Regions from separate parts of the Collimonas arenae genome, predicted to be linked through region 3. Evidence: predicted binding sites of a transcription regulator. Region 3 holds the regulator's gene; each other region holds the start of a gene.
What was found. Region 3 encodes sigma-54, which starts transcription at its own class of promoters, with help from an activator protein. Its sites were predicted from a motif close to TGGCANGNAANCTGCTTT; they were not measured.
Positions count from the first base shown of each region.

Region 1: the regulator sigma-54 is predicted to act here: its motif matches at 4,375-4,392, upstream of LT85_RS27425 (pilin).
Region 2: the regulator sigma-54 is predicted to act here: its motif matches at 2,921-2,938, upstream of LT85_RS15180 (ethanolamine ammonia-lyase subunit EutB).

Region 1 covers NZ_CP009962.1:4,878,321-4,888,494, forward strand. Annotated here, with positions in the region: gene LT85_RS21495 (M48 family metalloprotease) at 1-1,415, opposite strand, end outside; gene LT85_RS21500 (O-antigen ligase family protein) at 1,497-2,969, opposite strand; gene moaC (cyclic pyranopterin monophosphate synthase MoaC) at 3,237-3,734, shown strand; gene LT85_RS27425 (pilin) at 3,866-4,330, opposite strand; gene LT85_RS21515 (FHA domain-containing protein) at 4,725-5,327, opposite strand; gene LT85_RS21520 (Stp1/IreP family PP2C-type Ser/Thr phosphatase) at 5,562-6,338, opposite strand; gene sucD (succinate--CoA ligase subunit alpha) at 6,632-7,513, opposite strand; partial or broken gene sucC (ADP-forming succinate--CoA ligase subunit beta) at 7,533-8,705, opposite strand; gene LT85_RS21535 (DUF2889 domain-containing protein) at 8,782-9,360, opposite strand; gene recX (recombination regulator RecX) at 9,623-10,084, opposite strand.
Region 2 covers NZ_CP009962.1:3,444,384-3,454,557, forward strand. Annotated here, with positions in the region: gene LT85_RS15165 (3',5'-nucleoside bisphosphate phosphatase) at 1-599, opposite strand, end outside; gene LT85_RS15170 (alpha/beta fold hydrolase) at 750-1,628, opposite strand; gene LT85_RS15175 (patatin-like phospholipase family protein) at 1,674-2,699, opposite strand; gene LT85_RS15180 (ethanolamine ammonia-lyase subunit EutB) at 3,169-4,572, shown strand; gene eutC (ethanolamine ammonia-lyase subunit EutC) at 4,583-5,407, shown strand; gene LT85_RS15190 (aldo/keto reductase) at 5,447-6,445, opposite strand; gene dkgB (2,5-didehydrogluconate reductase DkgB) at 6,552-7,361, opposite strand; gene LT85_RS15200 (TonB-dependent receptor) at 7,779-10,013, shown strand; gene LT85_RS15205 (Fe2+-dependent dioxygenase) at 10,035-10,174, shown strand, end outside.
Region 3 covers NZ_CP009962.1:522,141-532,314, reverse strand. Annotated here, with positions in the region: gene LT85_RS02300 (HAD hydrolase family protein) at 1-129, shown strand, start outside; gene lptC (LPS export ABC transporter periplasmic protein LptC) at 126-743, shown strand; gene lptA (lipopolysaccharide transport periplasmic protein LptA) at 799-1,344, shown strand; gene lptB (LPS export ABC transporter ATP-binding protein) at 1,341-2,087, shown strand; gene LT85_RS02280 (RNA polymerase factor sigma-54) at 2,198-3,679, shown strand; gene hpf (ribosome hibernation-promoting factor, HPF/YfiA family) at 3,843-4,193, shown strand; gene LT85_RS02270 (DUF4197 domain-containing protein) at 4,432-5,121, opposite strand; gene LT85_RS02265 (deoxyguanosinetriphosphate triphosphohydrolase) at 5,216-6,364, opposite strand; gene aroKB (bifunctional shikimate kinase/3-dehydroquinate synthase AroKB) at 6,361-8,124, opposite strand; gene LT85_RS02255 (type IV pilus secretin PilQ) at 8,162-10,174, opposite strand, start outside.

The DNA of each region.
Region 1 (10,174 bases), 1.2 Mb from region 3:
GCATCCGGCGCGTTACGAGCAATCCGCAACTGGTCCAGCGCCGCCGGCACACTCCCCGTCAGCACATAAGACTCCGCCAGAGCCATGTGCTGCAACGCCCTCTTTCCCTGCGCCGAATACGCCTGGGCCAGCAAATCCTGCACATCCGCATCCTGTCGATACAGCTGCGCCTGTTCGCGCAAATATTTGGTCGCCTCATCCAAACGCTTGGATGCAATCAGCACCCGTGCATACTGATGCGCCAAGCCGCGCGATAAAGGATATTGCAGCTGCGCTTGTTCCACCAACTTCAAAGCCTCCGCCTCGCGCTTGGTCGCCAGCATGATTTCTATCCCCAGATCGGTCAGGACCAGGTTCTTTCTGGCTGGCGCGGCTGCAGCCATAGCCTCTTCCAGCAACGCTTCCGCCTTGCCGTAATCCTCCTGCTTGAAGGCAAGGAAAGCCATACCGTATTTAGCCGCGACGATTTGCTGCTTGGTATTTTGCTTCAGCTGCGTCTCGAAGAAAAATTGCGCCTCGCGCCGGCCCAGTTCGGTATCGTCCTGCAGCACCCGCACTCGCGCCCGGATCAACTGGAAATCCAGGCTGTCTGCATGCTGCCGATAACGTTGCTCGCGAATGCGCGCTTCGATATCTGCGATGCGTTCGGTGGTGAGCGGATGTGTCAGCAGATACGGCGGAACCGCATCCGAATAATTACGCGAAGCGGTTTGCAAGCGACCAAAGAACACTACCATACCGCTGGTATCGAAACCGCCCGCATCGAGGATAGAAAGCCCGATGCGATCCGCCTCACGCTCGGCGTCGCGGCTGAAATTCAACTGCCGCTGCATCGCCAGGCCCGTGCCACCCATCATCACCGCCGCGCCAGCATCCGGGCTGCCACGCATTGTCAACAGGCCCAGCAACATTGACGCCAGCGCGATCATCGAATCCTGCTTCTGGCTGCCCACCATGCGTGCAATATGGCGCTGCGCCACATGGCCGATTTCATGCGCCAGCACCGAAGCCAGCTCAGACTCGCTTTGCGCCGCCAGCAACAAACCCGAATGCACCCCGATGAAGCCCCCCGGCAAGGCAAACGCATTCAAGACCGGATCGCGCACCGCAAAGAAAAAGAAATCAAAACCCGCCTCGCCACGCACGTCCGGCCGAGCGTTGACCAGCGTCCAGCCGAAATTGTTCAGGTATTCCAGCAGCGGCGCATCGGTCATGTAATCGGGATCGCGCCGGATATCGTGCATGACTTCCTCGCCAAGCTTGCGCTCCATCAGCGGCGATAGCGTTTCGCGTGAGGTGTCGCCTAAAGTCGGCAGGTTTTGCGCAGCCGCTGCCGGTGCGTACGGCAATGTAAAACAGGCGCCGACTAGCGCGATAAACAGTATTCGCAGTGGAAATCGCGTTAGTCGAGTCATCAAGTGCTGGCTGGAGTCAAAATCACGATGCTCTGATACTAACAGAGGATAATTGTTCCACATCCGGCAAGTAGCAGCGCTTTAGAAATAACCACCAAGCCAGACCCGCGGACGGTACGCCGGATCCGCATAAATGTCCTTTTGTAGATTTTTTTCTTCGTAGAAAGGCAAGTTACCGATTTCCGGCCACAAGCCATTGCAGATAAAATAAATCAGCATTACGACGCCGATCAGCCCTCCGATTCGCACAAGCGGAGACAAACGCATTGCAGTCACCACTTTTACTGGCGTCATCGCAGCGGTCCACCCCCAGGCACAACCAACGTACAAGACAATCCACAATTGGCTGGTCGGCATGACAATCAACCCCGACACCAAGCCATCGACCAGAATCGCCACAGCGGTAGTCAGCAGTGCAGCAAGCGTTAAATGGCTTTTGCTGTCTATAGGTTCCAGGTGCTTACGCACCGCCAGCAACTTCTTAAATCCAAGCGCAATGGCTGTTATCAGGCAAAGCAAAGCTGGGACACCCCATTCAGAAGCAATCTGCAGCACCCAGTTATGGGGGTGTGCGCCAATCTGCGCGTCGCGACTGTAATGCGCAAAGTGCAAGGGTCCAGCCCCCAGCCAAGGATAGGCTAGCGTCATCTCCCATGCGCGTACCCATAACCTCCAACGACTGGAACTGGGATTTTCAATGGTGCGGTCGAGCACCGAAAATAAAAAACCGAACGGTTGCAAGCCCAGCGAAAGTGGCACAAGCACGTAGAACAAGAAATATAAACCCAAGCCAGTCATCGCCGTCCACAGTATCTGCCTGCACCATGGAAAGGCCGCTTTTCTGAGATAAAACAAAGTCACGCAAATACCGGCAAGTACGCCAATAAAAGTTCCACGGCTGGCAGATAAAAAAAGAAGTGTCCACCATATCGAGGCAACGCCCCAGGCAAACATTTTTTTCCCTCCACCATCAACGCGACTACTCCATAGGCACAGAAGTGGCAAAGTAATCGTTTGAACGTGGTTAAAAAAGCGGTAATTATTAAATCCGAAGATTAGCCCTCCATTCGACGGCTGTCGGCCTGTCGCTATGATGGCTATGTATATGACGATTTCGACGAAAATATAGAAGGTGCATCCTATGCCGCACAATCGCAATATCTGATCAAAAAGGGCATCACTCTCGCGAGCCACCTCGCGCGCGATTATGTAGGACATCCCGAATAACGACAGGGAATTTGCCCATTCAAAAAGAGCGTGTCGCATTGAATAGGCAAACAGACTGGAAACCAAGCCGAGTGCAAAAAAAATGACGAGCAAGCAGATCAAGCGAATATTGCCGGACCAGTTGACCGATATATTTCTCGCCAGGTAGAGCGCAAAGACAATAATCGCTGCTGTCGAACAGAAAATTTCGATAATGCGCTGATTGTCATGAAAACCGGCGCCAGGAACTAATGGGAAGAACAACAACGGGCTGAACAATACCGCGAATACAACCAGATATGCAACAGAAAAAGTGGGAAGAGACCGGCGATACCTCAGGGCATCCATTTTTTCCTAACCAATTACGTTACTCACATGGTGCTTTTTTTAGGCGAAAAACTGCGAGCCGGCTTCATGCGCCGGCAACCAACCCGAATGAATACTGATAAAACCGACCTCGCCACGTACTTCCGACCGCGCGGCCACCAGCGTCAAAAAGTGCAATGCTATGATACTAACAGAGGATAATTGCCCCATATCCATATTCAGCAAGTGACGCCGAACAAAAGCAAATCAAAAGCTAGTCTGACTACATTATTTTCAGAAAATATCACCATGACCAACAAAACCCCAGCATCCACCAACCTGACTCATTTCGACGCATCCGGCCAGGCCCACATGGTCGATGTGGGTAGCAAAAATGACACGCACCGCATCGCAGTCGCCAGCGGCTGTATCCGTATGAAAGCTGAAACGCTGGCCTTGATACAGTCTGGCACGGCAAAGAAAGGCGACGTGCTTGGAATCGCACGTATTGCCGCCATCATGGCGACCAAGCGCACCAGCGATCTGATTCCTTTGTGCCATCCTTTGGCGCTGACGCGGGTTACTGTCGATTTCAGTATTGATGAAGGCAATTCCAGCATCACCTGCAACGCACAGGCGGAAACCGTGGGCAAGACCGGAGTTGAGATGGAAGCACTAACCGCGGTCCAGATCGGCTTGCTTACGATTTACGATATGTGCAAGGCGGTGGATCGGGGAATGGTGATTACCGATGTGAGGGTGATGGAAAAACATGGCGGCAAGTCGGGGGACTGGACTGCTGAATAACGGTGACACAAAATACCGCTCAGTAATTAACTGAGCGGTATTACCACAAATCAAGTATTTTAAAAACTCAATTCTGTGGTTTTTCTACGGTGTGAGTAGGAGATCACACTTCCCTACCCAGTCAATTCACATTAGCATTTAAGGCCACGCTTACCTGCGTCACAGGCAGTTCCTGTCATATTCCAGGTCAGGTTGCTGCCGCTTGTACCAACGAGTGGTGTTAAAACGAGGGCATCCGCTGTTCCACTAGCATCGGTTGCCTCCAATGTTGCAGTAATTACACCATCCGTGATTGAAGCAATAGCCGTGACATATTTTGGAAGAGGATCAGCAGCGGTACCGGCTGGAATAGCTGGGATACCATTTGCGCCAGCACTACAACCAACGAGCGTTCCAGTTTCTTGTGAACACATTCCAACTGCTGTTTTAAAACTATCCAATCCTGTCAGGCCACCAGCAGCTTTGGCGCGTTGGGTGTAATTTTGATATTGCGGAATAGCAACAGCAGCCAAAATTCCGATAATCGCAACAACGATCATCAATTCGATCAGGGTAAAACCGCGCTGTGCGCGCTTAATCATTTTCATCGATTTCATTTGTTTCTCCAGTTAATAAAAGGGGGCTTCACTGCACAGGACATACAGCAATGTCTGTGCCAGTTGAAAATCGCGTTTTTTAAAGTCTGACATCTAGAAAAGTGAGGAAATTTGGCAGATTTCTTGTTACCCGATGACAAATTTTGTCATAAAGAAACTACATTGCCTCACGATATATCGCGAATCTGGCATACCGTCCAAGGTCATCTTGCCAAATGCTAGCAAGTATTACCGCCTATCGCGGTAACTGGAATTGGCTACAGACTTAAAATCCAGATTGAGTCCATGTAACAGGGACAAGCCTCATGAAATAGTTGAATAATGCGAAATTTTGTACACTACTGAACAATGCGAGCGCGGGGAAAGAAGTTCAGCACAAACGGCCAACAAACGCTTAAGCCGATTTCCAGGAAAAACGCATGAGCGTCCCTGCGATGTCTATTACATCATCATCCTTCAGAGCTCGTGCTCCTGCACTCAACGGCGTATCGTTGACCCGCGTATAGGTTTGCCCTTCGACATGTGTCAATTCGTAGCCATGTGGCCGGCGTGTGACGATCGCCACTTGAATCCCAGGGCGCCCAATAGTAGTCAGCACCTTGGTCAGCAACATTTCCTTACCCGCACTAGGCCCGTCCAGCACAGTAATCGTGGCATCCGGACGCGGCACCGGGAACATCTTCGGCCGGTTATCCTTGATTTCCTCATCTGTATCGACCTGGTACAGCAATTTGTACCTGGCCATCTGGATAACATCGTTGTGCTGCAAGAAATGTTTGGTGACCGGATGGCCGTTGACCTGGGTGCCGTTGGTGCTGTTGAGGTCTTCCAGAAACGAGTCGTTATAGATAGTAATGATGACAGCGTGCTCGCCGCTGATGGCAAGATTGTCAATGACCAGGTCATTGTGGGCGCGGCGACCGATGGTGGTGCGCTCTTTGGTGAGCGTCATCTCTTGTATTACGGTGCCGCCTTTGGTCAGGATGATCTTCGCCATTCCTATCTCTCTCGGGTAACGCTATCTGTCAGTTATTAAAACAATACCGCACATCGGCTCACGGCTATTGGTGTTGGCGTTGGTCAAACATTGCAAGCATCGGATTTAACAAGATTTAACAAACCCCTAGTTTAATGTTGTTTTAGGGAAATCGTACTCAAAATTCGGGATTTATGTTGCGGGCTTGGCTGTCGCTTCGCCTGTAGCCAGCTGCTGGCAATCTAGCAACCGGGTCTATTCGTTTTCCGCCACCCTGATCAGGATCACCGATACATTATCCTGTCCGCCCGACTGGTTGGCAGCATTGATAAGCATGGTGCATGCCATCTTGAGATCGCCCTGTGCGTCGCTGATGATGTTGCTGATATCGCCGTCGCCAATGCGGTCCGACAAGCCGTCTGAACACAACAGATAAAGATCGCCAGCCTGGACGTCATGCTGATGGACTTCCACTACCAGCTGATAGTCGATACCGACTGCGCGCGTGACGATATTGCGGTTGAGAGCAAATTGCGCATCCTCGGCGCGGATCAGGCCGGCATCAATCTGTTCTTGCAGTAAGGAGTGATCTCGCGTCAGCTGTTCCAGCAAGCCGTCGCGGATACGGTAGGCGCGGGAGTCGCCGACGTGGGCGATGCTGACACTGCCTTCCGGCTGGAACCATGCCACCACCAGGGTGGTGCCCATGCCGCGGTATTCCGGCTCGCGACGGGCGGCGTTGATGATAGTGCTGTTGGCTTGACGCACGGCTTGCATCAGCCACAGACGGGTCGGCATTTCGTCTTCCGGCTTTTGCAGACGGCGGTATTCCTGCAACTGGCTTTCGATTTCTTCCTGGATGGCGACGGTGGCGATGCTGCTGGCGACTTCACCGGCGTTGTAACCGCCCATGCCGTCGGCCAAAATCGCCAACTGCAAGGCAGCATCGACGACGACGGTGTCTTCGTTTTGTACTCGCACCATGCCAATATCCGTTTTGGCGGCAAACTCAAGCGGCATATGTCGGGACATTCAGAGTTTCGGTGAGAAAAATAGGACAAATTAGGCGATTGCCGGATTACAAGCATTTTCCTTGGTTCTGCTAGGCACGGCAAGACAAATTGCTGTCTCTGCAATGGCCTGCCATCAGGATGCCACAGCTGCGAAAAAGATGTGATTGAGTATAAATAAAAAAGGGAGCCATGGCTCCCTTGCTTCAGTCTGCACTCCGTTGCCCGTTAAGTGGGGTCAGAGTAATTTTCGCAAAGATCGCGAAAAAAAATTCTGACCCCACTTAACTGCGCCGGATGCCGATTTGACGAAAATTACAGCATTGCTTTCAACAGACGCGCCATTTCCGATGGATTCTTGGTGGTGGTGATGCCGCATGCTTCCATGATGTCCAGCTTGGCTTGCGCAGTGTCGGCGCCACCGGAAATCAACGCACCGGCGTGGCCCATGCGCTTGCCTGGAGGAGCTGTAACGCCAGCGATGAAGCTGACCACCGGCTTCTTCATGTTGTCCTTGATCCAGTAAGCAGCATTGGCTTCGTCCGGACCGCCGATTTCGCCGATCATGATGACTGCATCGGTGTCAGGATCATCGTTGAACATCTTCATGATGTCGATGTGCTTTAAGCCGTTGATCGGATCGCCGCCGATACCGACTGCAGACGACTGGCCCAGGCCCAGTGCGGTCAACTGACCGACTGCTTCATAAGTCAGGGTACCGGAGCGGGATACCACGCCGATACGGCCTTTCTTGTGGATATGGCCCGGCATGATGCCGATCTTGATTTCGTCTGGTGTGATCAGACCTGGGCAGTTAGGGCCTAGCAGCAAAGTCTTGCTGCCGGCTTTTGCCATGCGGTCTTTCAACGCCAGCATGTCGCGTACTGGAATGCCTTCGGTGATGCAGATGGCCAGGTCGAGTTCGGCTTCGACGGCTTCCCAGATTGCTGCTGCTGCGCCTGCTGGCGGAACATAGATTACCGAGACGTTGGCGCCGGTGGCGGCCTTGGCTTCGGAAACGTTAGCGAAAATCGGAATGCCTTCGAAATCCTCACCGGCTTTTTTCGGATTCACGCCGGCGACAAAAGCGTTCTTGCCGTTTGCGTAATCGCGGCAGCCGCGGGTGTGGAATTGGCCGGTCTTGCCGGTGATGCCTTGGGTGACGACTTTAGTGTCTTTGTTGATCAGGATCGACATAGTTGTTCCTTGTTATTTATTACTTACCGTTGGCAGCAGCAACAACCTTCTGCGCCGCCTCTTCCATGCTGTCCGCCGAGATGATCGGCAGGCCGGATTCGGCCAGCAATTTCTTGCCGATTTCTTCGTTGGTGCCCTTCATGCGGACGACCAGCGGAACTGTCAGGGAAACGGCCTTGGATGCAGCGATCACGCCTTCGGCGATAACGTCGCAGCGCATGATGCCGCCGAAAATGTTGACTAGGATAGCTTTCAGGCCTGGGTTCTTCAGCATGATCTTGAATGCTTCAGTCACTTTCTCAGTCGTGGCGCCGCCGCCGACGTCGAGGAAGTTGGCAGGCTCGCCGCCGAACAGCTTGATGGTGTCCATGGTCGCCATGGCCAGACCGGCGCCGTTCACCAGGCAACCGATGTTACCGTCGAGCGAGATGTAGGCCAGGTCGAACTTGGAAGCTTCGATTTCAGCGGCATCCTCTTCGTCCAGATCGCGATAAGCAACGATTTCCGGATGACGGTACAGCGCGTTAGGATCGAAATTGAACTTGGCGTCCAGTGCGATGACCTTGCCGGAACCGGTGACGATCAACGGGTTGATTTCGGCCAGCGAGCAATCGGTATCCCAATATGCCTTGTACAGACCTTGCAATTGGGTACGTGCGTCAGCGATGGAACCTGCGGGTACGCCGATCAGGGTCGAAATGCTGTCTGCATCAGCGTCGGTCAGGCCGGTAGCCGGATCGATGATGACTTGATGAATTTTTTCAGGATGGCTGGCAGCAACTTCTTCGATGTCCATGCCACCTTCGCTGGATGCCATCAGCACCACGCGCTGGCTGACGCGGTCGGTAACCATACTGACGTACAGTTCTTGCTTGATGTCGGCGCCTTCTTCGATCAGCAGGCGACGAACCTTCTGGCCTTCAGGTCCGGTCTGATGTGTAACCAGCTGCATGCCCAGGATCTGGTTGGCGTATTCACGCACTTGTTCCAGCGACTTGGCAACCTTCACGCCGCCGCCCTTGCCGCGACCACCAGCGTGAATCTGGGCTTTGACGACCCAGACCGAACCGCCAAGCGTTTCGGCTGCCTTGACCGCGTCATCGACGCTCAGGCACGGGATGCCACGCGGTGTTGTTACTCCAAACTGGCGGAGAATTTCTTTACCCTGATACTCATGGATTTTCATGCGAGCTTCCCTTCTGACACTTAATTAAATGAAATTGCTTGGTTGGATACTAACGAAAGAAAATAAGTGCGTTTAATGACGGCTAATGAGTTTGTTTGCCTACGTCTACAGGTGGGCTGCATGCCCACTTCGGATAATATTTGGCGACGACTGCGCCTTCACTGCGTAATGCGTGGCATCGATCGAGCTGGGCCGGCTTTTTTTGCTCCGCCACGGGATCTGCGTTGCGGTCGATCTCGCCGCCGAAAGCCTGCAAGGCGGCGGTGGGCAGAATTTGCGCCAATTCGGTCAAATGCGTACATCCCAGAGCGCCGCCGATGCGCTCCTTAATCGTATAACGGAAGCCCTTGACCAGACTCAGGCCGATCAAGGCTTTATACGCGGGGTTGATCGTATTGCAATACCCCTGATACGGCACCGCTTCCGAATTAGCTTCGACTTCCACTATAGTAAATTGACGGTCAAGCGTCAGTCTTAACCACAGGCTGTGCAAAGGCTGGCCTGCGAATAAATTACCTGCAGGCAAAGAAAGATCGAAAGGTTTGGTATCGGTGAGATGCGCATCCACTTCCCACAAGCCGTCATCGCGCACAAAAGCTTCGATGTGAATCGCGCGGGTATACTTTAACGCTCGGCGGGAAATAGGTGGTGTCAGAGACATAATGGTGGACTGATTTGCGTGTCGCTACCACAGTTTCTATGGTAACTGCCGCTCCTGCGGTTTGCAAAAAACCCCAAAAGTGTAGCACAGCTTGGCGGGCTTAGCGATGTTGATGGACAGTTGCGAAATAACCATCGTCGGTGTTGGACATATAAATCAATACGCGAAGCAAGACGGGGAACGATGGCTTACAGAATAGACAACATGCCATTTTTGTCGCATTTCATACAGATGCAAGAACATTAGAAGCATTGCTCCAGCATCAGCTATCTTCAGTATCTTCGTCGCCGCCTTTCACCGCTGCTTGTATCGCCCGATGAGAAAACCCGCGTTGCAGCAGGAAGCGCATCTGTTTGACGCGCTCTTCAGCATTTGCCGGGACTTGATTGAATTTTTTGCGCCAGACCTCACGGGCGCGCGCCACTTCGCCACTGGCCAGATCGGCTTTGATGTCTGTCAGAGACTCAGCATCAATGCCGTGGCTTTGCAATTCGGAAAGAATGCGGCTGTTGCCGTAACGGTGTGCGCGCCGGTGAATCAGGGATTCGGAGAAACGTGTTTGCGACAATAGCTTGGCGGCTTCCAGCGTGTCGAGCAAGGCTTCGATGTCATCGCCTTCTTGCGCATAGCGCGACAGTTTGCGCGCCAGTTCCATGCGGCTGTGTTCACGTGCCGACAGATAGCGCAACGCCCTGCCCTTAAGGCTGATTTGCAGTTTGGCCATCTTCGCTTTCTGAGTAATGCTTGTTAAGTACAGCTTGTTAAAACTGCGTATTAAATATTACTTATTATAAGCATCGCTACAAACAACAAC
Region 2 (10,174 bases), 2.7 Mb from region 3:
AGGTCGCTCAGCTTGTAGCGCCCCGGATGGGCTACCACTGCAAGGCCGCCGGCGTCGCGTATCCATTGCACGGCTTGCGTCAGTGACGCCCAGCAATGCGGCACGTAACCTGGGTGGCCTTCGGTGAGGAAATTACGGAATACCTCGCTGGTGTCTTTACAGCGGCCAATTTCCACCAGATAGCGGGCAAAATGGGTGCGCGATATGAGATCGGGATTACCGACGTGCTTCAATGCCCCGTCAAAGGCATCGGGAATCCCCACCGTCGCCAGTTGCGCCGCCATTTCGTGCGCGCGCCGTTCGCGGCCACCGCGGGTTGACACCAGGCCCTGCACCAGTTGCGGATTGGTTTCGTCAATCTGCAAACCAACGATATGAATTGTCTGGCCAGCCCAGGTAATTGAAATTTCGACTCCGGCCACATAGCGCAGATCAAGCGCCGCCGCAGCAGCGCGGGCTTCGGCAATGCCATCGATTTCGTCGTGATCGGTCAAGGCCCATATATCGACGCCATTGGCCTTGGCGCGTGCAGCTACCGCCATCGGCGTTAAAGTACCGTCGGAAACATTGGAGTGGCAATGGAGATCAACATTCAACATCATTAGTCCTACAGGGAAACACCGGTAGCATGGCTGAAAGCCGCTGCAAATCAGCTAAAAATCGTTGCCATGCCAAGATTGTACGCTCCTTGGGCTGCATATGCTGCGAACGCACATTTCGCCGGCCACAGCACGTCATCGGGAAGTGCCCTATTCCTGCAAAAAATCCTCGATCAAGCGCGCCAGCGCCTGCGGCTGATCATGGTGCAGCATGTGCCCTGCTTCCCGGACGACCGCAGCCCTGGCGTGCGGCAGACAGGCGATACGGCCATCGATCTCGCCGCGCATTGTTTCCTTGCCGCCCATCCATTGCCACATATTGGTTTCCTCCGCCTCCACGCAGAGCACCGGCGCAGTGGTAGCGCGCCAGCAAGCCAGCATTTCCTCGACGCGCGGCAGCACCGGATTGATGATTTTGTGCGCTGGATCGGCAAGGATTTCCCAGCGTCCCAGATCATTCTGGCGCGACCAGTGCTGCGCCAGAAACGCCGCCCTGATGTCGCTCAAGCGTGGATTGGTTTTCTGCAGGCGCGCCGCCACCGCCGTCAGGTCGGGATAGCTTTGCAAGGCTGCCGATTCGATCAGTTGATCCAGCCATTTGGCGTAGCGCCTGGGCGCGAGGTCGGCCGCCAGGTGTTCGCCGCCAAAACCTTCCAGGTTAATCAAGGCCTTTATCCGCTGCGGTCGCGTGCCTGCATACAAGCCAACGGCGTAACCGCCCATGCTATGACCGAGCAAATTGACCGGCTGGTCGCCGGAATAGTGCTGCAAGATGGCATCCAGATCCGCCAGATAATCGGGAAACCAATAGCTATCGACCGGCGGCCCTTCCGTCAGGCCAAAGCCACGCCAGTCAGGCGCGATCACATGCCAGTCACGCTGCAGGCAATCGACCACGAATTGAAACGAGGCCGAGACATCCATCCAGCCATGCATCATGAAAATTTTCGGGTCGCCGGCGCGGCCCCAGTGGCGTACATGGTAGCGCAGGCCGCGCAACGGAAGAAATTCGGAGCGGGATAATTTCATATGCATGAATAAGTGAGGTGGTTAGATCAAGGACAAAGCCGAGAATCAGGCAAGAAATTGGCTGAGGTCAAAATTAGATTGCAATTCCGCACCGGAAAAATGCTCTTGCAGCCAGTGTTCCGCCCGCGTTCTCCCCGCATCGCGCAAGGCGTGAATAAAGGACGCTTTAGTGTTCAGCTTGCTGGCGACGCTCAGCTGGCTCATCAAGGCATCGGAGTCGATCACATGGATCTGCAACTCCATCAGGCGATCGTGCATATGTCCGCGTGCCTCCGGATCCGCTTCGGTTTCGCGTCTGGCCAGCGCCAGTCCGCCGAGTTCTGTAAAAAAGGTGGAACTGAAACTGATCTCGCTCAGTCGCTGGCCGATCTCGTCGGTACTGGTGGGCGTCAGCGGCCGCCGGAACGGGTGCAACAGCACCGCCAGGATATCCGGCGAATTGCATAAATGCAGCAAGGGGAAAATCGGTGGGTTGGCGGTCAGGCCGCCATCCCAGTACGCTTCGCCATCAATCTCCACCGCGTGATGCATCGAAGGCAGGCAAGCCGACGCCAGCAAAGCATCTTGCGTCAGGTCGTCATTGCGGAAGATGCGCAAGCGGCCGGTGCTGACCTGGGTCGCGGCGATGAACAGCTTGACTTTGCCTTCTGCCCGCAAACGCTCGAAATCAATCTGCTTGCCAAGGATATCGCGCAAGGGATTCAGATCGAACGGATTAAGCTGGTAGGGAGAAAACATGCGGGTCACTGAAAACATGTGCTTCAACAGAGCCGATGAAGTCGCCTGCGAGGCAATACCGGCTTCACTCAAGGCATCCGGCCGCATGAAGCTGTACAGGTCGCGGGTACTGACGCTATCCCAGAAATCCGCCAGCGCCTGACGCGCTCCGTCGCGGCCGCCGGTCGCCAGGCCGTAACTCATCACTACCGCATTCATCGCGCCGGCGCTCGCGCCGCTAATGCCCTCAATGTCTATCCGCGGATCTTCCAGCAGGCGGTCCAGGGCTCCCCAGGTAAACGCACCGTGGGAACCGCCGCCTTGCAAGGCCAACGTGACTGTCTTGTTTTGCATGAAATTTTCCTGAAGATGGTTGTCTGTCGAATAGTGTTCCGAGCCGTAATAGTCAGAAACGTTCAGAAACGATGAGAAGAAGTTTTGTCAACGCCTGCCATACCCTCCCACATATTCCAATAATTTACCAATCTTTCGGATTCAGTGTTTTCTTGAAACCAGGTTCACGCATGCTTTCACAGACAGCCTGCTGGCCGGCGGACGATCATTGTGCACCACAACGGCACACATTTTGCTCTTCGTCATTCAAGATCGGGAAAATGTAAGCTTTGCACCTTCAGCGAGATGACCATGCACCATTTTCTCTCAATGCGGAACCAAAGTAGACCGTCGTTGCCAATTGGGCCCGCCCGCAGCTTGCGGCCTGGCGGTGTTCCTGATAAACGGGAATAGAACGAATAGTCGTACTATTGAGCCCAGCGCCATCGCACAAGGAAAGCCCCGCGCAATTGCATGGAGGACCGCAGCCGTGAGTAACAGCAAGCATCAGTTCAGCCATATCGTCGGTGCCAGGAGCTATCAGTTCCGCGACCTGAAAGACTTGATGGCCAAGGCCACGCCACCGCGTTCCGGTGACGTCCTGGCGGGCCTGGCCGCTGCCAGCGCGGAGCAAAGGGTGGCGGCGCAGATGACGCTGGCGGCTGTACCTCTCAGCCGCTTCCTCGACGATCTGCTGGTGCCGTATGAGGAGGATGAAGTCAGCCGTCTGATTGTCGATGACCACGATGTAGCAGCCTTCACTCGCATCAAGCACTTGACCGTGGGCGATTTTCGCAACTGGCTGTTGAGCGACGCAGCCGACGAGAGCGTGCTGGCCGTGGTCGCGCCCGGCATCACGCCGGAGATGGCGGCCGCCGTATCCAAGATCATGCGTGTGCAAGATCTGATCCTGGTCGCCAGGAAATGCCGCGTGGTGACCCGCTTCCGCAATACCATCGGCCGGCCTGGCAGCCTGTCGACGCGCCTGCAGCCGAATCATCCGACCGATAACAGCAGCGGCATCGCCGCCAGTATTCTCGATGGCCTGCTGTACGGTAGCGGAGATGCGGTGATCGGCATCAATCCGGCCACCGACAATGTGCCGCAGGTGATCAAGATCGTCACTATGCTCAACGACATCATCGACCGCTACCAGATTCCGACCCAGTCTTGCGTGCTGACCCATGTCACCAATACGATAGAAGCCATCAATCGGGGCGCACCGGTGGACCTGGTATTCCAGTCAATTGCCGGCACCGAGGCTGCCAACCTCAGTTTCGGCATCAACCTGGCGTTGCTGGCGGAGGCGCGCGAGGCTGCTCTCTCGCTCGGACGCGGCACCGTCGGTAACAATGTCATGTATTTCGAAACCGGCCAGGGTAGCGCGTTGTCGGCCAACGCCCATCACGGCATCGACCAGCAAACCTGTGAAGCGCGTGCCTACGCGGTGGCGCGCAAGTTCAAGCCGCTGCTGGTGAATTCGGTGGTCGGCTTCATCGGTCCCGAATATCTGTACGATGGCAAGCAGATTATCCGGGCCGGCCTGGAAGATCACTTCTGCGCCAAGCTGCTCGGCCTGCCGATGGGCTGTGATGTCTGCTACACCAACCACACCGAAGCCGACCAGAACGACATGGACGTACTGCTGACCCTGCTCGGCAACGCCGGCTGCACCTTCGTCATGGGGATTCCCGGCTCGGACGACATCATGCTGAATTACCAGAGCACCTCTTTCCACGACGCCTTGTATGTACGGCGCTTGCTGGGATTGAAACCAGCACCGGAATTTGAAGCCTGGCTGAAGGCGATGAGAATTTTTACCGAAGACGAGCCGGTGAAACTGGGCGATACCCTGCCCTCGGCATTTCAACAAGCGCTGTTGCGTTTGCCATGAGAAAGCTTTCATGAAAAAACCGAATCTTACGGTGGTCAACAATCCCTGGCAGGAATTGCGGCAATTCACCGACGCCCGGATTGCCTTAGGCCGCAGCGGCGTCAGCCTGCCGACTTCAGCGCAACTGGCATTCCAGCTGGCGCACGCCAGAGCGCGGGACGCGGTGCATCTGAGGCTCGATGTCAAGGCGTTGACAAACAGCTTGCGCGACGCCGATCCCGACGTCCACTGCATTGTCGTATCAAGCGCAGCGGGAAATCGCGATACCTATTTACAGCGCCCTGATCTCGGACGACGGCTGAATGCTGCGTCACGCACCATGCTGCTGGAGTTGCATCAAAGCCATCCGCCGCACGAATCATATGATCTCTCCATCGTCATTGCCGACGGCTTGTCAGCGCTGGCCATTGCGCAGAATGCCCAGCCCTTTCTGGACGCGCTCATGGCAAAGCTGGCGCCGGACAATTTGTCGCTGGCGCCGCTCACCATCGTTCAGCAAGGCCGGGTCGCCATCGGCGATGAAGTAGGCGAAATATTCAACGCCAAAATGGTAGTGATCCTGATCGGCGAACGTCCAGGCTTGAGTTCGCCGGACAGCATGGGCCTGTACCTGACTTGGGCGCCTCGGGTAGGCCTGACCGACGAAAGCCGCAATTGCATTTCCAATGTGCGGCCCGCCGGATTATCGTATGAAGAGGCGGCGGTCAAGCTGCATTACCTGCTGACACAAGCGCTCCGGCGGCAACTATCCGGCATCCTTCTGAAAGACGAAACCGGCGCCGCAGCCGGCTTGACGCCGCCGCCCGAACGCAACTTCCTGCTGGAAAAACGCTAGACAGCGAAGCGATTACTCATTGAGGAATAAAACGATGCCTCAAACGACTGGCAACGGCGCACTCTCCGCCACCAACCCCTGTTGACGTAATTCCAGCCAGAAATCGGCGGGAATCGACGCTGTCGCAAGGGTCAGGTTTTCTGCGATGCGCTCAGGCCGGCTGGCGCCTGGAATCACTGCGGCCACCGCCGGGTGGGCTAGCGAAAACTGCAAGGCCACTGCCTTGATATCGACGTTAAAACGGGCGGCGATAGTCTTCATGTGCTGGACCCGGGCAATCATTTCCGGCGTCGCCTTCTGGTATTCGAAATGATCGCCGCCAGCCAGGATGCCTGAATTGTATGGGCCGCCGACCACGATGCCAAGGCCGCGTTCGACGCAAGCCGGCATCAGTTGTTCCAGTGCCTGCCGATGGTCTAGCAAGGTATAACGTCCAGCCAGCAGAAAGCCGTCGGGGTCAGCTTGCTGCATGGCCAGCGTACAAGCTTCAACGCGATTCACGCCCAATCCCCAGCCTTTGATCACGCCCTCTTCCCTCAATCGCGTCAGCGTCTTGGCCGCGCCGTTCATGGCCACATCGAACACCTCGCGCCAGTTCTCGCCATGGAAATCCTGGGCTATGTCGTGAATCCAGACATAATCGATGCGGTCTGTCTTCAGGCGCTTGAGGCTGTCTTCGATCGAGCGCAATGTGCCGTCTGCCGAGTAATCGTAAATCACCTTGTTCGGCAAGCCATGAACGAACAGGCCGCCTTTTTCACCCAGGTCGCGGGTGCTGGGATCTTCCACTTCATCCAGGATCAGGCGTCCGACCTTGGTGCTCAACACGTACTCTTCACGCGGATGGCTGGCCAACGCGTCGCCCAGGCGCAGTTCAGCCAGGCCGGCACCGTAGAATGGCGCGGCGTCGTAAAAACGAATGCCGTTCTGCCATGCGGCAGCCATTGTGTCCAAAGCTTCCTGAACCGGGATGTCGCGAAACATATTGCCCAAGGGGGCGGTGCCGAATCCTACTTTTCCGGGTAATTTGATGCGCATGATGTTTCCTTTAATTGATTAAACTGTCGCAGCTTGAGCGACATTTCCGACGTATTGCTGTGATGTGAAATTCGGCTAACCCTGCCTTCGACTCGACCACGCAGCATTAGTCCCAAACCGGCGCCAGGCCGTCCGGATTGGCCAGCCGTTCGTTGCGTTCCAGCGCGGCGATCTGCGCCATCTCATCTGCAGACAGGACGATATCCTTGGCCTGCAGATTGGCTTCCAGATTGGCGCGTTTGGTAGATGAGGGAATCACTGCAAAACCTTGCTGCAGCGACCATGCCAGGGCAATCTGCGCAGGGTTGGCATGATGCTGTTCGGCGATGCGCGCGATCACCGGATCATGCATGACCTTGCCGTAAGCCAGCGGCATGTAGGCCGTGACATGGATCCCTTGGTTGCGGGCAAATTCCACCACCTTGCGGTTCTGCAGGAATGGGTGGATTTCAACCTGCTGAGTGGCGATCTCAGCCGCGCCGACAGTATTGATCGCTTGCTGCAACTGGGCGTTGGTGAAATTGGAAACCCCGATCTGCCGAGTCAGCCCTGTTGCCTTGGCTTCCGCCAAAACCGCCATGTATTCAGCAACCGGCAACACATCTTTTGGCGACGGCCAGTGGATCAACGTCAGGTCCAATTGCTCCAGCCGCAACTTGCGCAGGCTTTCCTTGAGACTTGGAATCAATTTGTCGCGCCCGAGGTTCTCAATCCAGATCTTGGTGGTGACGAACAAGGCGTCACGCGCGACTCCGCTTTCTGCCATCGCCTGGCCGACCTCTGCTTCATTGCCATAGATTTGGGCCGTATCGATATGGCGGTACCCCGCATCGATGCCATTACGCACAGAGTCAATGACTACTTGCCCTTGCAAACGGAAAGTGCCAAGGCCAATGGCTGGAATGTGATGTGTCATGAAATGCCTTTGAATGAAATTGGAAACAGTGCAATCCTGCGCCGCAACGCCGCAATGCCGATTACGCAGAAGACGTACTGTGCGCGCATTGTTTGTTGCGAAAAACACCTCTCGACTCAAATGATATTTCAACCCCAAGCAACAATCAGCACATCAAAACGCACGTAAAAAGTGACCGTGAGCAATATGGCAAGCTGTTGTTTTTCCGTGCTTTTTACAATTCCAGACTATTGGCGTGCAATAACTCTCATCTATAATTGCGTCGCGAATTAACACTAAATAAGAATCGATTACATAATCACTCTCATTTAAGCTATATCTTCAGCCAGCAAAACGGGATCGTCGAGCCGTACTAGCCAGCCAAAATTCTGTTCGTTGGCCACAGCCGACCTGCTAAACCTTTTGCCAATTATAAAAATGAACCGCCTCAATCCGATTGCCGCTGCCTTGGTCGCAGTATTCGCTAGTCCTTTGCCTTTATACGCGCAACAAGCCCCCGCCCCGAAAGCAGACGCCAGCCCTGCCATACTGCAAGAAGTTGTGGTTGAAGGCAGCCGCGGCGATTTCAACGCCAACGGCACCTCTCTCACCAAATTGCCGGCCGACCTGCATGACGTGCCGCAATCGGTGGTTGTGGTGAACAAGGCGCTGATGCAATCGCAAGGCGCGAACTCGCTCTCCGATGCACTGCGCAACGTCGCAGGCATTACGCTGGGCGGCGCCGAAGGCGGCCAGATCGGCAACAACATCAACCTGAACGGCTTTTCGGCGCGTACCGACATCTACCTAGATGGTTTTCGCGATCGCGGCCAGTACTATCGCGACACCTTCGCCATCGATGAAGTCGAAGTGCTGATGGGGCCGTCCTCAATGTTGTTCGGCCGCGGCTCTACCGGTGGCGTGATCAACCAGGTGACCAAGAAAGCCAACCTGCGCGAGGCAACGGAAGTGTCGGCATCGGCCACGACAAACGGCCTGGTGCGTACTACCGCAGACTACAATCATCCTTTGTCGGACACGTCGGCGCTGCGCCTGTCAGCCATGGCGCAAAGCGGCAAAGCCACCACGCGCGACCAGACCGACGTCCAGGACTTCGGCCTGGCTGGCTCCTATGTGTTCGGTATCGGCACTCCGACCGAAATCACCTTGTCGGCCCTGATCCAGCACAACCACGACATGCCTGACTACGGCCTGCCGCCGCTCAACGGCCATCCGGCCAATGTCGGCCGCGATACCGCCTACGGCCTCAACAGCGACCACACCAACCAGGATGTGGCGTCGCTGAACACCACTATCCGCCACAAGATCACGCCGGACATCGTGCTGCGTAACCAGACGCAGTTCAATTATGTACGCACCAGCGCGGTAGAGACGGCGCCTAACACCATTGGCACGGTTTCGGCCGCCGGTTTCACGCCGTTGCCGACCTCCGCCGTCAGTGCACTGCCTTTGAGCAGCCTGTATGTGCGTGGCCAGAGCCATGACCGCGACATCCGCGACTATTCGATGTTCAACCAGACCGAACTGTCGGCCAAACTGAGCACCGGCAGCGTCACGCATGAATTGCTGGCCGGTTTCGAAATTGGCCATGACGGCTACGACAACCAGGGTTATTACCGCAACGGCAGCTGCAATGGCGTAGCCTTGAATGCTCCATCGACGGTCGCCGGCTACAACGATTGCGTGCCGCTGATCAATCCAGGCTATAGCACAGCCGGCAGTAATGTCGTCAGCCAGGCTGGCAACCGCGCCGGCGGCTCCGCCAACACTGTCGCGGCCTATATCAACGACACAGCGTCGATCACGCAGCAATTCAAACTGGTCGGGGGTCTGCGCTTCGATCGCTACATCGCCAGCATCACCAACTCGCTGAATTCGGTCACCGCGCCGGCGGCCGCCAAAAACACCACCCTGCCGTCCGCCCAGCAGACCGTCAACTTCACCAGCGTACGCTTGGGCGGTATCTGGCAGCCAAGTGCGGAGCAGTCTTACTACCTGTCCTACGGCACCTCGTTCAACCCGTCGCTGGAACAGCTGACCGGCACCACCGGCCAGCAAAACCTCGATCCGGAAAAGAACCGCTCCTATGAATTGGGCGGCAAATGGGATTTGCTCAACGACAAGCTGTCACTGAACGCCGCCGCTTTCCAGATCACCAAGGACAACGCGCGCAGCCAGGTCAGCACCGGCGTCTATGTGCTGGACGGCACGGTAAGGGTCAACGGTGCACGCGCCGGCGCCACAGGTCATATCACCAAGGATTGGCAAGTCGCGCTCGGCTATACCTACCTGGACGCCAAAGTGATCCAATCGTCCGCTCTTGACGGCACACAGGGCAAGATCCCGGTCAACACGCCGAAGAACACACTGACCAGCTGGACCACCTACAAGGTAGCGCCGCACTGGGAAGTCGGCGGTGGCGCCAGCTACATGTCGGCTCGTTTCGCCAACCCCACCAATACCGTGCAGGCTGGCGGTTATACCCGCTGGGATGCAACGCTGGCGTATACCCAGCCGAAATACGATATCCGCCTGAACCTGTTCAACCTGACCAACAAAATGTATTACGATGCGTTGATCCAGTCGGACGGCGGCCGTTCGGTACCGGGGACAGGCCGCACCGCGATGCTGTCGCTCAACTATCGTTTGTAATATCCATTTGCAGGAGCGTTCATGCTGATTGCCATTCCCGAAGTACTCGATGCAGCGCAGCTCAGCGCGGTACGCCAATTGCTCGACCAAGCAGGCCCGGCCTGGGTCGACGGTCGCGTCACAGCCGGCTACCAGGGAGCGGCAGTCAAGTTCAACCAGCA
Region 3 (10,174 bases):
ACGCAAGCCAGCGGCGGCCATGGTGCAGCGCGCGAAATCTGCGACATCATCATGCAGGTGCAAAATACCTACGACGCCACACTGGCGACCTATCTGCCTCCCCACCAGCCAGGCGTGGCTCCGGTATGAAAAATCTCCGCACCACTTACCGTTTTCGTTTCCTGCTGCTGCTGGTGCTGTTCATCCTGCTGGCATTGGGCAGCTTCTGGCTGCTGCAAGTCATGCACAAGAACACCGAAGATTCGCTGCCGAAACCGGCCCGCACCGAGCCCGACTATTACGTTGAGCATTTCAACTATGTCCAGATGTCGCCCACCGGACAGCCGCGCTACAACATCGCCGGCGACCTGCTGACGCACAATCCGGTCAATGATTCTTTCGACGTGCAGAAACCGGTCATCCACAGCCTGGACAAGGAGAAGCCGCCGATGAACCTGGTCGCCGACCGCGGCATGATTGAGGACAACAACAGCAAGGTGCACCTGTACGGCAACGTCAATGCCGATCGTCCAAAAACGCCGAAGGCCGACAACTTCCACCTGAAAACGGAATACCTGCTGCTATTACCCGACGACGACATCATGGAAAGCGACAAGCCGGTAGAAATTACCTTGGGACTGTCGACCTTGAACGGCACCGGCATGCATTTCAATAATTCCACGCGTGAACTGAAGCTGTTCAGCAAGGTGCGTGGCGTCTTGCGCAGTACGCCGCGCGTTGCCGCCGATGAAGCGAAAAAATAAGCGGATCAACAAGACATTTTATGTGTAGGCCCCTATTCATTACCCAGGATTTTTCATGAAACGATTACTTTTTCTTTCCCTGCTGCTGCTTGGCGCCATAGGCGTCGCTCATGCAGAAAAAGCCGACTCGGAGAAACCGACCCTGATCGACTCCGATACGCTCACCTACGACGATGTCAAACAGGTCAACGTCGCCACCGGCAATGTAGTCCTGACCCGCGGCACGCTGGTGATGCATGCTGACCGGGTAGTAGTGACCACTGATCCTTCGGGCTATCAGTTCGCCACCCTGTATGCGGATCCGGGCAAGCTGGCCACTTTCCGTCAGAAGCGTGACGGCGGTCCCGACTTGTGGATTGACGGTCACGCGGAACGCATCGAATACGATGGAAAAACCGAAGTCACCAAACTGTTTTCGAAGGCGCAGATGCGCCGCTTGCAAGGTGACAAGCCGACCGATGAAGTCAACGGCGAATTCATTTCCTACGATAGCCGCACTGAATTTTATTCCGTCAACAACACCGTCAACGGCGTCAGCGAGGCTGGCAAAGGGCGGATTCGTGCGGTCATTCAACCACGGCCAAAGGTAACAACGCCATGACCGCTCCTAGCACCCTGATTGTCAAAGACCTGCAAAAAAGCTACGGCGCGCGTCAGGTGGTCCACGACGTTTCGCTCGAAGTCCGCTGCGGCGAAGTAGTCGGTTTGCTGGGGCCGAACGGCGCTGGCAAGACCACCTCGTTCTACATGATCGTCGGCCTGGTGCCTTCCGATGGCGGTGCGATCGACCTGGACGGCGTCGACATCTCGCGTCTGCCGATCCATCGGCGCGCAGTGCTGGGCCTGTCGTATCTGCCGCAGGAAGCATCGGTATTCCGCAAGCTGACGGTAGAAGACAATATCCGCGCTGTGCTGGAACTCCAACGCCCCAACGGCAAAGCGCTCAGCAAAGCCGAAATCGACGAGCAGCTGCACAAGCTGCTACATGAGTTGCAAATCGAAAAGCTGCGTGAAAACCAGGCTTTATCTCTCTCAGGCGGTGAGCGCCGGCGTGTCGAAATCGCGCGTGCGCTCGCCACCAATCCACGCTTCGTGCTGCTGGATGAACCGTTTGCCGGGATCGATCCGATCGCGGTGATCGAGATCCAGCGCATCGTCCGCTTCCTCAAGGAACGTGGCATCGGCGTGCTGATCACCGATCACAATGTGCGCGAAACGCTGGGCATCTGCGACCGCGCCTACATCATCAACCAGGGCAGCGTGCTGGCCAGCGGTAGTCCGGATGACATCATCGCCGACGAGTCGGTGCGCCGGGTATATCTTGGCGAGCATTTCCGCATGTAAGTTCACAGGATTCGGAATGATGTAGTCGGAGACAGAACAGGCCGCTGTCCGGCAGCGGAAATTAACGTTGTCTCGCATTTAGTTAACAGTGAATTGTCAGCACGGAATCCATGAAACAATCACTCCAGCTTCGCACCTCTCAACATCTTGCGCTGACCCCGCAGCTGCAACAGTCGATCCGTCTGTTGCAGCTGTCGACGCTTGAATTGCATCAGGAACTGGAACAGATCTTATCCGACAATCCACTGCTCGAGCGGGTCGACGATCCACTCGACAATTCGGTGCGCCTGCTGGCTGATGGCGCCATCAGCGGCAGCACCTCCACCATGGATGCGCCGGTAGGCGACAGCGAGGTCAGCAGCTCGCCGGCCGAAGGCGAAGCCAATTTCGATGCGCCCGCAGCGCCTGAGAGCGCTCCGGAGAACGCCGATAGCGACTGGAGTTTTGACGATATCGCGCGTAGCGCGAAGAGCTCGGACGATGAAGATGCGCGGCCCCAGCTGGAGGCCCACGAATCCACGTTGCGCGAACATCTGCAACACCAAATGCGCGAGACAGTGCACGATCTGCGCGATCGCGCCCTGGTCGAACTGATGATCGATGCCCTCGACGATAACGGCTATCTGGAAGAGTCGCTGGAAGAAATCCTGGGGCGCTTGCCGGTTGAGCTGGAGATCGCTATCGAAGAACTGTCGATGGCGTTGAAAATGGTGCAGAGCTTCGATCCTGCCGGTGTCGGCGCACGCAATGCGGCAGAATGCCTGGCCTTGCAGATCAGGCGCTTTGTCAAATTGCCATTTGTCACGCGTCGCCTGGCATTGGCGATTGTGCAAGATCACCTGATGCTTTTTGCGCAACGCGATTTCAATAAAATCAAGAAGGCTCTGGATTGCGACGACGAGGATCTGCGCGAGGCGCAAGCCGTCATCAAACAATGCAACCCGCACCCCGGTGCGCCGTTCGCGGCCAATGCATCCGATTATGTGGTGCCGGATGTGATCGTCCGGCGCGGCAAACAGGGCTGGCAGGTCATGCTTAATAATGACGTCATGCCAAGGCTCAGGGTGAATGTCCTGTATGCCAATATTTTAAAGCAGAGCAAGGGCGACGGCGCCCTTACATCCCAGTTACAGGAAGCCAAGTGGCTGATCAAGAACATGCGGCAGCGCTTCGACACTATCTTGCGCGTTGCACAAGCGATAGTGGAACGCCAGAGGAACTTTTTTTCGCACGGGGCGGTCGCCATGCGGCCGCTTGTGTTGCGCGAAATAGCTGATACACTGGGTCTACACGAGAGTACTATTTCTCGTGTAACCACTCAGAAATACATGCTCACTCCCCACGGGATGTTTGAACTGAAGTATTTCTTCGGCAGCCATGTTGCTACTGAGGCAGGTGGAGAGGCTTCCTCAACAGCAATACGGGCACTCATTAAGCAACTCATAGGAGCGGAAGATTCAAGAAATCCTTTCTCTGACAGCAAGATTGCCGACATGCTTGCGGAACAAGGTATGGTGGTCGCCCGCCGCACCGTCGCAAAATATCGCGAAGCATTAAAAATTCCGTCTGTTAATCTGCGCAAGGCCTTGTAGTTGTTTCTGGTTTGATTGTTAAGCTTACCCTTGCTATGTTCGGACATTACGGCTGTTTGTGATTTAACGACTCTTGCCAGAACAGTCCCCTGCGGATTGTTCGCTTAAAGATTCGATGCAGTCTGTTCAGAACCGCTAGCAATATTCTTGATAGGAGCGCTGTATGAACTTCACCATCAGTGGGCATCACCTCGAGTTAACCCCTGCCATTCGCGAATATGTACAAAGCAAACTAGAGCGTATCAAACGCCACTTCGACCAGGTCATCGATATCAGCGTGATCCTGACGGTCGACAAAATCACCGAAAAAGAAAAGCGCCAAAAAGCAGAAATCAATCTGCGCGTTAAAGGAAAAGATTTGCATGCTGAGAGTATCGCCCATGATCTTTATGCCGCCATTGATGCCCTGATCGACAAGCTCGATCGCCAAGTCATCAAGTACAAGGACAAGATGCAGGATCACCAGCACGATGCGATCAAGCACCTGCCGGAAGACCTCCCAGCCACGACCTGAACCGGCCGCCAATCCCGGCGTATGAGCTGCACTGCTCACGCCAATGAATGAACAAGGGCGCAGTCAATGCGCCCTTTGTTATTTTCAACTCTTTAGAGCGGCTTCAAACACATCTGGGGTTGCTGCCTCTCCTGGCCGTACTACTCGCGCTGCCTTCGTCGAAGCGTCTAGCCAGTTGTGTTTGAAGCCGCCTCTTAATTAATTCATGTAAATCATTTTACTGTTTGCGGCAGTCCGCCTATTTGAGAGCGCCGAAAACTTTGCCGATGATCGCGCTGCCGGCGCCGACCGGATCCTGGCGAATCGCTTTTTCTTCTTCGCCGATCATGGTGTACAAACCATCCAGTGCACGTTGGGTAACATATCCCTCCACCGTCGATTGCTGCGCCGGCACCATGCCGGTTTTGCCGACCTGCCCCATGATCGCGTTATATTGTCCCGACAAACCGTTGCGGTCGGTCACCCCTTTGACGATGGGCAGGAATTTTTCACCCAGTTGGGCCGAGGTCTTTTGCCGGAAAAAATCCGTCACCGAGGTATCGCCGCCGGTCAGGATGTTTTTGGCATCGGTCACCGACATTGATTTGACCGCATTCAGCAGCAAGGGCTTGGCCATCGGCACCGCCGCTTCCGCCGCATGGTTCATCGATACCACCAGGTCATCCAGTTTCTGCCCTTGGCCGGTCATCTTCAGGATGGGCATGGCCTTGTCGAGCACGCTGGGCAGGCCGATTTTTACCTTGTCGTTATTCAGGAAGCCATTTTCCACGCCCAGTTTTGAGACCGCGACGTCGGCGCCTTTTTGCAGTGCTGCCTTGAGGCCGCTGCTGGCATCCTGGTTGCTGAGATCGCTTAGCGACAAGGCGAAGGCTGCGGATGCGGATACCGCCAGAGTCAATGTGATTGCTGTTTGATATAGGTGTCGCATAGTTGATCCTCAATGAAGTGAAATGGACAGGGATAAAGTCTACCCCAACTTATTGCAATGAGATCAAGAAATGGAAAACAGCGTCGAAGTGCTCTTACAAATGCCCTTCGTCCACCAGGAACAGGCGCCGGTGTTCACGTATCGCATAGCGGTCGGTCATGCCCGCGATGTAGTCGGCGATCTCCCGCGCCTGCTGCTGCGGTTCCGCTGCCCGTTGCGCAAGCTGGTAGGCGGGCGGCAACAACGATGGCTCCGCGCTAAAGCAGGCATAGAGTTCTGCGACAATGCGACGCGCCTTGGCGGTCATGCGATTAACCAGGTAATGACGATACAGATTTTCACGCAGGAAGCGCTTCAGTAAAGCAGCCTGCTGCGCCATGCTATCGGAAAAGGCGATCAACGGCGGCGCATTGCGCACATCGTCGACGGTCTGCAGTCCTGCATCCCGGATACGTTGCTGCGAAGTCTGGATCAGGTCGGTGATCAGAGCATTGATCATGCGCCGGATAGTTTCATTGATCGCCCGCCGTCCGCTCAATCCCGGGAACAACTGTTCGACCTGGCGGCTGTGTTCCGCATAGAAATCGATCTGGTTCATCTGCTCCATGGTCAGCAAACCTGACCGCAAGCCGTCGTCGATGTCATGATTGTTGTAGGCGATCTCATCCGCCAGATTGGCAACTTGCGCTTCCAGCGTCGGCTGTTTGCGTTGTATGAAACGCTGGCCGATATCGCCGAGTTTCTTGGCGTTGGCCAGCGAACAGTGTTTCAAAATCCCTTCGCGCGTCTCGAACATCAGATTCAAGCCATCAAAGGCACCGTAGCGCTGCTCCAGCTTGTCGACCACCCTCAAGCTCTGCAAATTGTGTTCAAAACCGCCATGCCCTTCCATGCAGTCGTTCAGCGCATCCTGACCGGCATGGCCAAACGGCGTATGGCCGAGATCGTGAGCCAGCGAGATGGCTTCCACCAGATCTTCGTTCAACCCCAGGTTACGCGCAATCGAGCGGGCGATTTGCGCAACCTCGATACTATGCGTCAAACGGGTACGGAACAGGTCGCCCTCATGATTGACGAATACCTGTGTCTTGTATTCCAGCCGGCGGAAGGCGGTGCAATGAATGATACGGTCACGATCGCGCTGGAATTCAGTACGCGATCCGGGCGCTTCTTCCTCAAATAAACGTCCTCGCGATTGTGCAGAATGTGCGGCATAGGGTGCGAGCGACGTTTCTTGATTCATCGCGGCAGGTCTCCGGAAGCTAGTTGTTGAAGAGTGGCCAGCAACGCTTCTTGCGGCGCGGTGGCGATCAAATGACTGCCCAAGGGTTTCATCAAGATGAATTTGATCTGGCCGTCTTCGTTTTTCTTGTCGACTTGCATCAGCTCAAGCCAGCGTTGGGCGCCAAGGTTGGGGGCTTCGGTCGGCAAGCCAGCGGCGCGCACTAGCGCGCATATGCGCTCTTTATCGATGGCGTTAATGTGTCCAAGCCGATGCGACAAATCCGCTGCCATCACCATGCCACAACCGACAGCTTCGCCGTGCAGCCACTTGCCATAACCCAGGCCGGATTCGATCGCGTGACCGAAGGTATGGCCGAAATTCAGGATCGCGCGCAAACCGCCTTCGCGCTCATCCTGCCGCACGACGTCGGCCTTCAGCTCGCATGAGCGACGGATTGCGTAGGCCAGCGCGGCATTATCGCGCGCCATCAATTTGTCGATATTGGTTTCGATCCATTTGAAAAACTCGGCGTCGATCACGGCACCGTATTTGATCACCTCTGCCAGCCCGGCTGACAGCTCGCGCTCGGGCAAGGTATGCAAGGTCATTGTATCGGCTATCACCGCCTGCGGCTGATAGAACGCGCCGATCATGTTTTTACCGAGCGGATGGTTGATACCGGTTTTGCCTCCCACTGACGAATCCACTTGCGCCAGCAAGGTAGTTGGAATCTGGACAAAAGGTACGCCGCGCATGTAGGCTGACGCGGCAAAGCCGGTAAGGTCACCGATCACGCCACCGCCCAAGGCGATCAAGGTAGTCTTGCGGTCGCATTTCGCGGCTAGCAGGCGATCGAAGATCTGCATCAGGCTGCCCCAGTTCTTCTCTTCTTCGCCATCCGGCAGGACTATTTCCAGGACGTTTTTACCGGCATCGCGCAAAGTCTGGCTGAGCCGCTCCAGATACAGCGGTGCAACGACGGTGTTGGTCACTACCACCACCTGTTTGCCGGTAATCTGACGGGCAATTCGCTCGCGGTCAACCAGCAGGGATGGCCCGATCTCGATCGGATAACTACGCTCGCCTAGTTCTACCTGGAGTGTGATGGCTGGCGTGACGGTCGAAGGGATAACCTGCTGGTTCATAGAAAAATCTGGTGAGTGATGGGGCGCGCCGCTATACCGGCCGGGGTTGCCATTACCGGTTTGTCCGGACTCCTGCCCGACCTCGTCGGGCAATACATCGAGTTGGCTTAATATACTATGCACCAAGAATTGTACGTTAGGTCGACCGGTATCGATAACAATGTCGGCAACGTCGCGATAATACGGCTCCCGCTGCCGTGACAACTCTTCCAGTCGCCGGCGCGGGTCTGCGGTTTGCAGCAAAGGCCGGTTCTTGTCGCGGCTGGTGCGCTGGAGGATATTGTGAATGCTGGCACGCAGATAGATCACGGTGCCGCGGGTTTTCAGATATTCGCGATTTTCAGCGCGCATGATGGCGCCACCACCGGTCGCCAGCACAATACCGCTGCGGGCGCTCAGGTCACGTATCACCTCCGTCTCGCGCTGACGGAAGCTCTCTTCGCCTTCAATTTCAAAAATCAAGGGAATCGAAACGCCGGTGCGCGCCTCGATTTCGTGGTCGGAATCAATGAAAAGCTTGTTGAGTTTTCTTGCCAGAGCCCGGCCAACCGTAGTCTTGCCCGCGCCCATCAGGCCTACCAGAAAGATATTGCCTGTGTACCTTACCATTTCACTACTTAACCTTTTGCTCATGGACAGACACCGGCGTCGCGCCGGTGTCCCTGTGCAATTAGTGCCCAGCGATGCGGTCTATGACGATTTTTGGTGTCAAGAAGATCAATAATTCAGTTTTACTATTACCGACTGACGATTGTTTGAAAAGATAACCCAGAACTGGAATATCTCCAAGCAGAGGCACTTTACTAACACTATCCTTAATTGTCTGAGTATAAATACCACCAATCACCACGGTACCACCGTTTTCAACCTGTACCTGAGTTTGAACGTGCTTGGTATTGATGGCAACACCTCCGGGAACGGTTGCACCAACGCTGTCATTCGTTACATCGACAGTCAAAATAACATTGCCATCTGGCGTAATTTGCGGCGTAACCTCCAGTTTCAGATTGGCTTTTTTGAACTCAACCGATGTAGCGCCACTGCTGGTTGCACTTTGATAAGGAATTTCAGTACCCTGTTCAATCAAAGCTTTTTGCTGGTCTGCAGTAACTACGCGTGGGCTGGAGATGACCTTGCCTTTGCCGTCGGCTTCCAGCGCCGATAATTCAAGACTGATGAACTTGGATGCCGCTGCATTGAACAGGCTCAAAGCCACAGAACCAGCGGTTCCGGTAGCAGGAGCGGCAGGCAAGTTCACTGCGGACGAACCCAGCCCAGGAATACTAGGACTTACGCCAGTCGTGGTAGCGGTGGAAGCAGTTTGGTTACCACCGGCGGCGGTATTATTGCCTTTGAAGCCAAAGCCAAGCTTGGCGCCAAGGTCACGGCTGAATGTATCGGTTGCCTCAACCATGCGCGCTTCGATCAATACCTGGCGTGAGGCGATATCCACTTTTTGCACCAGATTGCGGATATTTTGCAAGATGGTCGGCGTATCGGTAACAAACAATTGATTGGTCCGCGGATCAATCACAGCACTGCCGCGCGATGACAAAATACTATTTTTCTTACCCCCGCCTGCACCGCCACCGGCATCATCAATCCCGAATATCTTTTTGAAAGCATCGGCTTTTTGATAATTCAGCTGGAAAGATTCCGTACGCAGGGGCTCCAGTTCAGCGATTTGCGAACGCTGCTCAAGCTCCAATTTTTCCTTCGTCAGCAATTCATCTTTCGGCGCAATCCAGATGACCGAACCGTTCTTACGCATGTCCAGACCCTTAGCTTGCATCACGATATCCAACGCCTGGTCCCAAGGAACGTCTTTCAAACGCAAAGTCAGATTGCCGCCGACAGTATCGCTGGTAATGATATTCAAACCGGTAAAATCGGCGATCACTTGCAGGACCGAACGCACTTCAACGTTCTGGAAATTCAAGGACAGCTTGTCGCCGCGGTAACCCTGCGTACCCTGCGCCAATTTGTTCGGGTCTTCCTTGATCGGCTTGACTTCGATCACCAGCTGGCTGTCGCTTTGATAAGCGCTCTGTTCCCACAGACCTTTCGGTTCGATGATCATGCGCACATTGTCGCCTTGGGTTACGGTGCTGATGGTCTTGACGGGCGTACCGAAGTCGCCGACATCCAACTTGCGGCGCAGAACATCAGGCAAGCTGGTCTTGAGGAAGTCCACCACAATTGTCTGGCCCTGCTGATGGACATCGACGCCGACTTGTGTGTTTGGCAAATCGATCACAACCCGGCCTTCGCCGGCGGTACCGCGACGAAAATCGATATCGCGCAACGCAGGCTTGCCGTTCAGCAAAGGTGCGGCAGCAGGAGCTGCAGCCACACCCGAAACGGTCCGTGCAGCCGGCTGTACCGGCACGCCGACAGCATTTACCGGTGTCGCCAGGCCGCCGGAACCGTCTATCGTGACAACCAGAGAGTTACCATCCATCGCTGTCGCATAAGACAGAGACCGCTTTAAATTGAATACCAGGCGTGACCGGTCGTCGGCTTGCGCCAGCAATACATTGCGCACATCGCCCAAGCTGATGTCTTGCGTGGTCTTGCCGGTAGCGTTGCCGACGCCGACAAAGTCGAACGCGATCCGCGCCGGACTAAGGATGGAAAATGCTGTCGGCTGCGCGCTCAACGCATGCTTGAAGCTGATCTTGAC